2 linked regions of the Sinorhizobium meliloti genome follow. Each later gene encodes a partner of the first gene's protein in a complex. Links are inferred from orthologs where the notes say so. Each region holds a gene or a part of one and is shown on either strand. Other genes may lie near its edges.

Region 1 (4,366 bases):
CTGTGCCGTCCATGCGAGGCTCCCCGATGCGCTCCACACTCGTTAGACAGTTTGGCGACCCCGGACAAGTCATCGAGCTCGTCGACGCACCCCGCCCTGCCCCAGGCACGGGCGAAGTCGAGGTCGAGATATCGCTCGCGGCAATCAATCCTTCGGACCTGATCCCCGTTACGGGCGCCTATAGCGCGCGCACCGCCCTGCCTTTCGTCCCCGGCTTCGAGGGCGTCGGCATCGTCAGGCGCGTCGGGCCGGACGTGCAAGGTTTCAAGGCCGGAGACCGGGTCGTCCCGATCGGCGCGAGCGGGCTTTGGCAGCAATTCCTCCTCCGTCCGGCCGAGTGGTGCTTTCACGTGCCAGGCGGGATCGAGGACGCACAGGCAGCGATGAGCTATGTCAATCCGCTAACGGCGTTGACGCTTGCCGAAGCGCTGCGGGAGCATTTCGGATCGCTCGAGGGCATGGATGTCGGCGTGACCGCGGCGGGCTCGGCCATCGGCGGCATGCTGATGAAGCTGCTTGCGCTCGAAGGCGCGGTGCCGACGGCCATGCTTCGCAGCGACAGAAGCCGCGGCCGTCTCGGCGAGACACACCGGATCCTGGTGGCCGACAGCGGCGACGGCCTTATGGGCAGCCAATTCGATGCGGTGCTGGACGCCGTCGGCGGCACGCTGGCGGGCGAACTGATCGGGCGGTCCATCCGCCCCGGCGGGACCTTCATCCAGTATGGAGCGCTCAGCGGCGCACCCGTGCCGCAGACGGCGATCAGCGGCCGGCCGGACATACGCTTCGCCTTTCTTTGGCTGAGAACCTGGGTGCATTCCGCCGGCCGGGAGGCACTCGAAGCCGCTTTCCTGCGCAGCTTCGCCGGGCTGCAGAGCGGCCTCTTTGCCAGCCCTATTGCCGCCACCTACCCCTTGAGCCGGCTTGCCGACGCCCTTGCGCATCAGGCCGACCCGCGTCGCGACGGCAAGATCCTGCTCGATCCGCGCTGTTGAAAATCGGCAGTTTCGCGTCGCCCACCATGGATTTTGACAGGCATGCGCACTAGTTTCGCCGGATGACCACGCATCTCTACGAAAACCCGGTCTTCCTGAAGCACGAGGTCCCGGAAGGGCACCCCGAGCGGCCGGATCGGCTGAAGGCCTTGAATCTTGCGTTGGAGCATCCGAATTTCGCGGATCTCGAGCGGCTCGAGGCATCGAAGGGTGACGAAAATCTGGTGTTGCTCGCCCACACCGAAGAGCACCTGCTGGGGATCAAGCGGGACATTCCGGACGAGGACATCAACCAGATCGAGTCCGATACCTATGCAAGCCCGCAAAGCCTCGAGGCCGCGTTGACCGGTATCGGCGGTGCTGTGGCGGCCGTCGACGCGGTCTTCGCCGGCGAAGCGGACAATGCCTTCGTGGCAGCCCGCCCGCCCGGCCACCACGCCGAGAAAAACAGGGCCATGGGCTTCTGCTTTTTCAACAATGTAGCGATCGCCGCGCGCTACGCGCAGACGGCGCATGGTGCGGAACGTGTTGCCATCGTCGACTGGGACGTCCACCACGGCAACGGCACACAGGACATTTTCTGGGACGACCCGTCGGTGCTCTTCTGCTCCACGCATCAGATACCGCTCTATCCCGGCACCGGTGCCAAGGACGAGACGGGCGTCAGGAACAATGTCGTCAATGCGCCGATTTCGCCCAACAGCGGCAGCGAGCATTTCCGCGATGCCTTCCGATCGCGCGTGCTGCCCGCGCTTGAAAATTTCCGGCCCGATTTCCTTCTGATTTCCGCCGGCTTCGACGCCCACCACCGCGATCCATTGGCCCAGATCAATCTCGTCGGCGAAGATTTCGACTGGGCGACGGGTCGCCTCCTAGACGTTGCCGGCAGGAGCGCCGGAAACCGCATCGTCAGCCTGCTCGAAGGCGGTTATGACCTGCAAGGGCTCGCCGAGTCGGCCGGCCTGCATATTCTGAGATTGATGAGAGGGTAATTCATGAACAACAATGCGCAACCGGACGTTTCCGCCCTCTCCTTCGAGCAGGCCGTCGAGGAATTGGAACGTATCGTTTCGGCGCTTGAACGCGGCGACGTCGCACTCGACAAATCGATCGAGATCTACGAGCGCGGCGAGGCCCTGAAGAAGCACTGCGAGGCCCTGTTGAAGGCGGCAGAGGATCGTATCGAAAAGATCCGCCTCGACCGCGCCGGCCGGCCGCAGGGAGTCGAGCCGCTCGACGCGGAGTAGCCTTCATTCCAGGCGAGATTCGCCCCCTCATCCGGCCTGCCGGCCACCTTCTCCCCGCGGGCGGGGCGAAGGGACAAGCGGCACGCATCGGTGCAAAAGTCCCTCTCTCCGCTTGCGGGACTCGGAACAGGAAACGCTCCGTCTCCCGATTGCCGCTACCGAACCGGAAGCACTGAGGGTAATCTTCAGTGAATGCCACCAACCGGAGCGCCTGCCATGTCCTTCTTTCCCGGTCCCGATCCGCTCGCCGGAGACAAGCCCGCCTGCGACGCAATCGAGCATCTGATCATCCCGCGCACCAGCGATATCGGCGGCCTGCAGGTCAGGCGGGCGCTGCCGACCGCGAAACGCCGGCTCGTCGGTCCTTTCATCTTCTTCGACCGGATGGGCCCGGCGCTGCTGCGTGCCGGCCAGGCGATCGACGTCCGCCCGCATCCGCATATCGGCCTTTCGACCGTCACCTACCTGTTCGACGGCGAGATCAAGCACCGCGACAGCCTCGGCACCGAAATGGTCATTCGCCCGGGCGACGTGAACCTGATGACCGCCGGGCGCGGCATCGTGCATTCGGAGCGCTCGCCGGAAAACCAGCGCGGGCACGAACGCTCGCTTTCAGGACTGCAGACCTGGCTGGCGCTGCCCGACGCCATGGAGGAGATCGATCCGGTCTTCGCGCACACCGAGGAGCGTATGCTGCCGCATCTTGCCGACGGCGGGGTTCGCGCGCGCGTCGTCATCGGCCAGTTCGAAGGGGCGGCTTCGCCCGTTTCCACCTTTACCGATACGATCTATGTCGACCTCATGATCGAGCCCGGCAAGAGCGCGCCTTTCGCGGCCAACTGGGAAGAGCGGGCGCTCTACATCCTTTCCGGCGAAGCGATCATCGCCGGCGACCATTTCGACAACAATCAGCTCCTCGTATTTCGTCCCGGCGACGAAATCACCATCACCGCAGGGCCTGCAGGCTGTCATGTGATGCTCTTCGGCGGGGCAGCGCTCGGCTCGCCGCGGCATATCTGGTGGAATTTCGTTTCCTCCTCCAAGGAGCGGATCGACAAGGCAAAGGAAGAATGGCGCACGGGACGCTTCGATATCGTGCCGGGAGACGAGGAAGAGTTCATACCCTTGCCCGCAAGCTGATCTCCGTCAAGCTCGCTTTCAGGCGTTGGATCGCGGTGCGGCGGAAAACCGCGCAGGTTTTCCTCATCCCGCACTTGGTTGAAGCCGCAGGAAAGCCTAATTTTGCATTCAACGGCGATTACCTCTAATAAAGAGCCGTTCCGACGACCCATCAACAATGCGCGCGCCTGTCTCCGGCGCGCATGAGGCATGCAGCGTGACACAACTGCCAACCAACCCGATGCCGGCAACTCCCCTGCTCGATAAGGTCGACTATCCCGACGATCTGAAGAAGATCGACGACAGGGACCTGCCGCAGCTGGCGGCCGAATTGCGTGCCGAGATGGTCGATGCCGTGTCGCGCACCGGGGGGCACCTGGGCGCGGGCCTCGGCGTCGTCGAACTGACGATCGCAATCCACAAGATCTTCGACACGCCGCATGACCGTCTGATCTTCGATGTCGGACACCAGTGCTATCCGCACAAGATCCTGACCGGCCGGCGTGATCGCATCCGCACCTTGCGCCAGGAAGACGGGCTCTCGGGCTTCACCCGGCGGGCGGAAAGCGAATACGACCCCTTCGGCGCAGCACATTCCTCCACCTCGATCTCGGCCGGTCTCGGCATGGCTGTCGCCGCCGAACTCGACGGCAAGAGCCGCAATGTGATCGCGGTGATCGGCGATGGCGCGATGTCGGCCGGGATGGCCTTCGAAGCGCTCAACAATGCCGGCGCGCTCGATGCGCGCCTCATCGTCATTCTCAACGACAACGACATGTCGATCGCACCGCCGACCGGCGCGATGAGCGCCTATCTGGCGCGACTCGCCTCCGGGCGGACCTATATGGGCATTCGCGAGGTCGGCAAGAAACTCACCGCTTATCTCGGCAAGACCGTCGACCGGGCGATCACCCGCGCGGTGGAGCATGCCCGGGGTTACGTCACCGGCGGCACGCTATTCGAGGAGATGGGTTTCTACCATATCGGCCCGATCGACGGACACTC
Region 2 (3,811 bases), 700 kb from region 1 along the record:
ACCGGCCGCGCGTTGCGGCGCGGCCGGCAACGGGCCTCGATGCAATGCCTCAGGCCGTCGCCCATGCCATCCGGCTGATGCTCGACCGGCACGATCCCTATCCGGGCCTCGTTTTCGACCACCAGTATACGGTGCTGCTGACCAATCCGGCTTTCCAGGCGCTCGTCGACGCCACGGGCGTTCCGTTCAAGCCGGGGGAGAACTTCCTCGACGGCTTTCTCGGTGCAGAGAGCGTCCGCAGCCTCGTGGTCAATTGGGAAGCCGCCGCAGCCGATCTCGTTCAGCGGGTTCGCATGGAGGCGTGGCTGCAGGGGCCGCGCAGCCCCTTGCAGCGCAGGCTGAACAGGCTGGTTGCCGACCCGGCGGTGGCGGTGGCGATCGAGAACTTCCCGGCGACAGACCGCTTGCCGGTGCTGCCCATCGAGCTGCGCCTCGGTGACGCGGCGCTTAGCTTCATCACGACGCTCTCGACCTTCGGCTCGACTCAGGACGCGCTTGTTGAGGGCGTTCTGATCGAATCCTTCTTTCCGGCCGACGACGCGACCCGGCGCTTCTTCGGGCAGGGCGGGCGCGACGTCCAATAGGTTTTCCGTCCGGAAGATCGTTTCGCTGGTTCGATGAAACAGTGAAACGATGCAGAAAATCCGCAGATAGCTACGCCTCACTGCTGATCTTCGCCGCGGTGTCGGCTACAAGTGACGCATGACTTCGTTCTTTGATTCCGAATCTCCCTCCAACGTCGCCGAATATTCGGTGTCGGAATTGTCCGGCTCGATCAAGCGCACGGTCGAGCAGGCCTTCGAGCATGTCCGGGTGCGGGGCGAGATTTCCGGCTACCGCGGCCCGCATTCCTCGGGACACGCTTATTTCGCCCTGAAGGACGATCGCGCCCGCATCGATGCGGTCGTCTGGAAGACCACCTTCGCGCGGCTGAAGTTCCGGCCGGAGGAGGGGATGGAGGTCATCGCGACCGGCAGGGTCACGACCTTCCCCGGCTCGTCCAAATATCAGATCGTCATCGACTCGCTTGAGCCGGCCGGTGCCGGGGCGCTGATGGCGCTTATCGAGGAACGCAAGCGCAAGCTTGCGGCGGAGGGCCTTTTCGATGCGGGCCGCAAGCGGCCGCTGCCTTTCATGCCGAGGGTCGTCGGCGTCGTGACCTCGCCGACCGGAGCTGTGATCCGCGACATCCTGCACCGCATTGCCGACCGTTTCCCGGTCCATGTCATCGTCTGGCCGGTGCGCGTGCAGGGCGACGGCGCCTGCGAGGAGATCGTGGCGGCGATCGAGGGTTTCAACGCGCTGCAGCCGGGCGGCTCCATTCCCCGGCCCGACGTGCTGATCGTCGCGCGCGGCGGCGGCAGCCTCGAGGATCTCTGGTGCTTCAACGACGAGGCGATGGTGCGCGCCGCGGCGGCTTCCGCCATCCCTCTGATCTCGGCCGTCGGTCACGAGACGGACTGGACGCTGATCGACCATGCGGCCGACCAGCGGGCGCCGACGCCGACCGGTGCGGCCGAAATGGCGGTGCCGGTGAAGGCCGATCTCGAGGCCCAGCTCGCCAGTCTCGCAGCCCGGCTCAAGGGCGCCGCGGCGCGGCAGATGGACAATCGCCGCCAGACGCTGCGCTCGCTTGCGCGGGCGCTACCCTCGCTCGACCAATTGCTCGCCTTGCCTCGGCGTCGCTTCGACGAGGCGGCCGCCGGACTCGGCCGCGGCCTGCAGATGAACACCGCCAACAAGCGGCGAAGCTTCGAACGCAATGCGGCCCATCTCCGGCCGGAGCTCCTGACGGCAAGGATCGTCGATCGCCGTCAGCGCGTCTTGGATGCCGTCAACCGGGCCGAGCGCATCGTCGAGCGTAAGGTTCAACGTGGCGCTCAGCGCATTTCGTCTGCCGATGCCTCGCTCCGCGTTCTGCCGTCGCGGCTGATCGGCCAGATTCATCGCGCATCGGATCGCGTTTCCAGCCTGGGCAGGCGTGGGGATGCGGCGATCGCCGCCGATCTGCGCAGGATGAAAAGCGCGCTTGCAGCACAGGACCGCGTGCTGCAGTCGCTCTCCTATCACAGCGTCCTGCAGCGCGGCTTCGCGCTGGTGCGCGATGCCGCGGGCGAGCCGGTTAAACAGGCGGCTGCCGTGCATCCCGGGATGGCGCTTTCGCTGGAATTCGCCGATGGCCGCATCGCGGCGGTCGCCGGCGAGGACGGCACTGCGCCGCAGTCGCCGAAGAAGCGGCCTGCACGCTCCGGCGAGCCGACGAAGCAGGGCAGCCTCTTCTGATGCATATCCTGATGGTGCTCGCCCATCCGCTCGAGGAGAGCTTCGCTGCGAGTGTCGCCCGCATTGCCCGGGAAACGCTCGAGGCCAGGGGCCATACGGTCGATCTGCTCGACCTTTATCGCGAAGGCTTCGATCCGCGGCTGACCGTGGCCGAGCGGGGCAGTTATTTCGATAAAGATTACGACGCCTCCGGGGTCTCCCCCTGGATCGAGCGGCTGAGGGCTGCGGACGGACTCGTGCTCGTCTTTCCGCAATGGTGGTTCAATTTCCCGGCGATCCTCAAGGGCTTCTTCGATCGCGTCTTCGCGCCCGGGGTCGCTTTCGACCATGATGCGGCAGGCGGCCGTATCGTTCCCCGCCTCCGCAACATCAGGCTATTCTGGGCGCTGACCAGTACCGGGTCCCCCTGGTGGGTCGTGCATCTCTACATGGGAAATCCGGTGCGGCGGCTGCTGAAGCGCGGCATCGCCGCCTTCTGCGGCAAGGGGCTCGACTTCCGCATGGTCACTCTGCACGACATGGATCGGGTGACGGAGGCGAAGCGGAAGCGTCATATCGAGCGTGTGAGGGCTCTGGTGAGCCGGATCTGACCGGCGACCTATTCGAAGACCGCGAGGAATTTCCTGAGCAGCGCGTCCAGAGCCTCCCGTTCATCGGGTTCGAGGCCCGCAACGAGGCGCTGCTGGTTGGCGACATGGGCAGTGACCGCCGCGTCCACGCGCTTGAGACCCTCCGGTGTCAGAGCGATGAGGACACCGCGCCGGTCTTCCGGATTGTCCAGGCGTTCGACCAGCCCGGCTTTCTCGAGCTGGTCGATGCGGTTGGTCATCGTGCCGGAGGTGACCATCGTCGTTCCCAGCAGATCGCCCGGCGAGAGCCGGAAGGGCGGACCGGAGCGCCGCAGCGTTGCGAGCACGTCGAAACTCGCCGAGTTCAAGCCGTGATCGGCAAGGGTGCTTTCCACCTCACGAGCGAGATGAGCCCGGAGCCGCGACAGTCGACCGAGCAGACCCATGGCTGTCGCATCGAGCTCCGGCCGCTCTCTGCGCCACTGCGCCAGGATTTTGTCAACGTGATCCATATCCGTCTGCATCAGCGGCCTGAGTGAACGTTTCGACCTTCCCGAAGTCGTAGCCTCCATGTATCTTGACGTCAAGATACATTGGAGTAGAGTTATCTTGATCTAAAGATTCTTGAGGTGAAGAGATGGGTACGCGCAGCACCGAAATTCTGCTCACGGCCATAGCGCCGGCCATATGGGGCAGTACCTATCTGGTCACAACGGAATTCCTGCCGGCCGGTTACCCGGTCACGGTCGCAATGCTGAGGGCGCTTCCGGCAGGACTGCTGCTGCTGCTTGTCGTCCGGCAGATGCCGACGGGTGTGTGGTTGGCGCGCAGTTTCGTGCTCGGCGCGCTCAACTTCTCGTTCTTTCAAACGATGCTTTTCGTATCCGCCTACCGGCTGCCCGGCGGTGTAGCCGCAACCGTCGGAGCCATTCAGCCGCTGATCGTGATCGTCCTGTCGC

Evidence for each region. Proteins that work in one complex are often made in the same cells at the same time.
Region 2: the proteins of JOH52_RS01530 (region 1) and xseA are in contact, whole or in part, in a cryo-EM structure (PDB 8TXR), measured with the Escherichia coli proteins. The link is inferred for Sinorhizobium meliloti from one-to-one orthologs.

What each region holds. Positions count from the first base shown.
Region 1 is NZ_JAGIOS010000001.1:310,300-314,665, forward strand. What follows is about bases 889-3,616. They hold JOH52_RS01530 (exodeoxyribonuclease VII small subunit), read left to right. Parts: upstream 889-1,990; coding sequence 1,991-2,242; downstream 2,243-3,616. Other genes in these bases: JOH52_RS01520 (zinc-dependent alcohol dehydrogenase family protein), read left to right, coding at 889-995; JOH52_RS01525 (histone deacetylase family protein), read left to right, coding at 1,058-1,987; JOH52_RS01535 (pirin family protein), read left to right, coding at 2,459-3,382; dxs (1-deoxy-D-xylulose-5-phosphate synthase), read left to right, coding at 3,603-3,616. In the rest of the region: JOH52_RS01515 (acyl-CoA thioesterase), read right to left, coding at 1-13; more of JOH52_RS01520, read left to right, coding at 27-888; more of dxs, read left to right, coding at 3,617-4,366. UniProt on the Escherichia coli protein: Bidirectionally degrades single-stranded DNA into large acid-insoluble oligonucleotides, which are then degraded further into small acid-soluble oligonucleotides.
Region 2 is NZ_JAGIOS010000001.1:1,013,080-1,016,890, reverse strand. What follows is about bases 1-2,992. They hold xseA (exodeoxyribonuclease VII large subunit), read left to right. Parts: upstream 1-702; coding sequence 703-2,283; downstream 2,284-2,992. Other genes in these bases: JOH52_RS04880 (MarR family winged helix-turn-helix transcriptional regulator), read right to left, coding at 2,882-2,992; JOH52_RS04885 (NAD(P)H-dependent oxidoreductase), read left to right, coding at 2,283-2,873; JOH52_RS04895 (helix-turn-helix domain-containing protein), read left to right, coding at 1-584. Also shown: more of JOH52_RS04880, read right to left, coding at 2,993-3,376; JOH52_RS04875 (EamA family transporter), read left to right, coding at 3,490-3,811. UniProt on the Escherichia coli protein: Bidirectionally degrades single-stranded DNA into large acid-insoluble oligonucleotides, which are then degraded further into small acid-soluble oligonucleotides.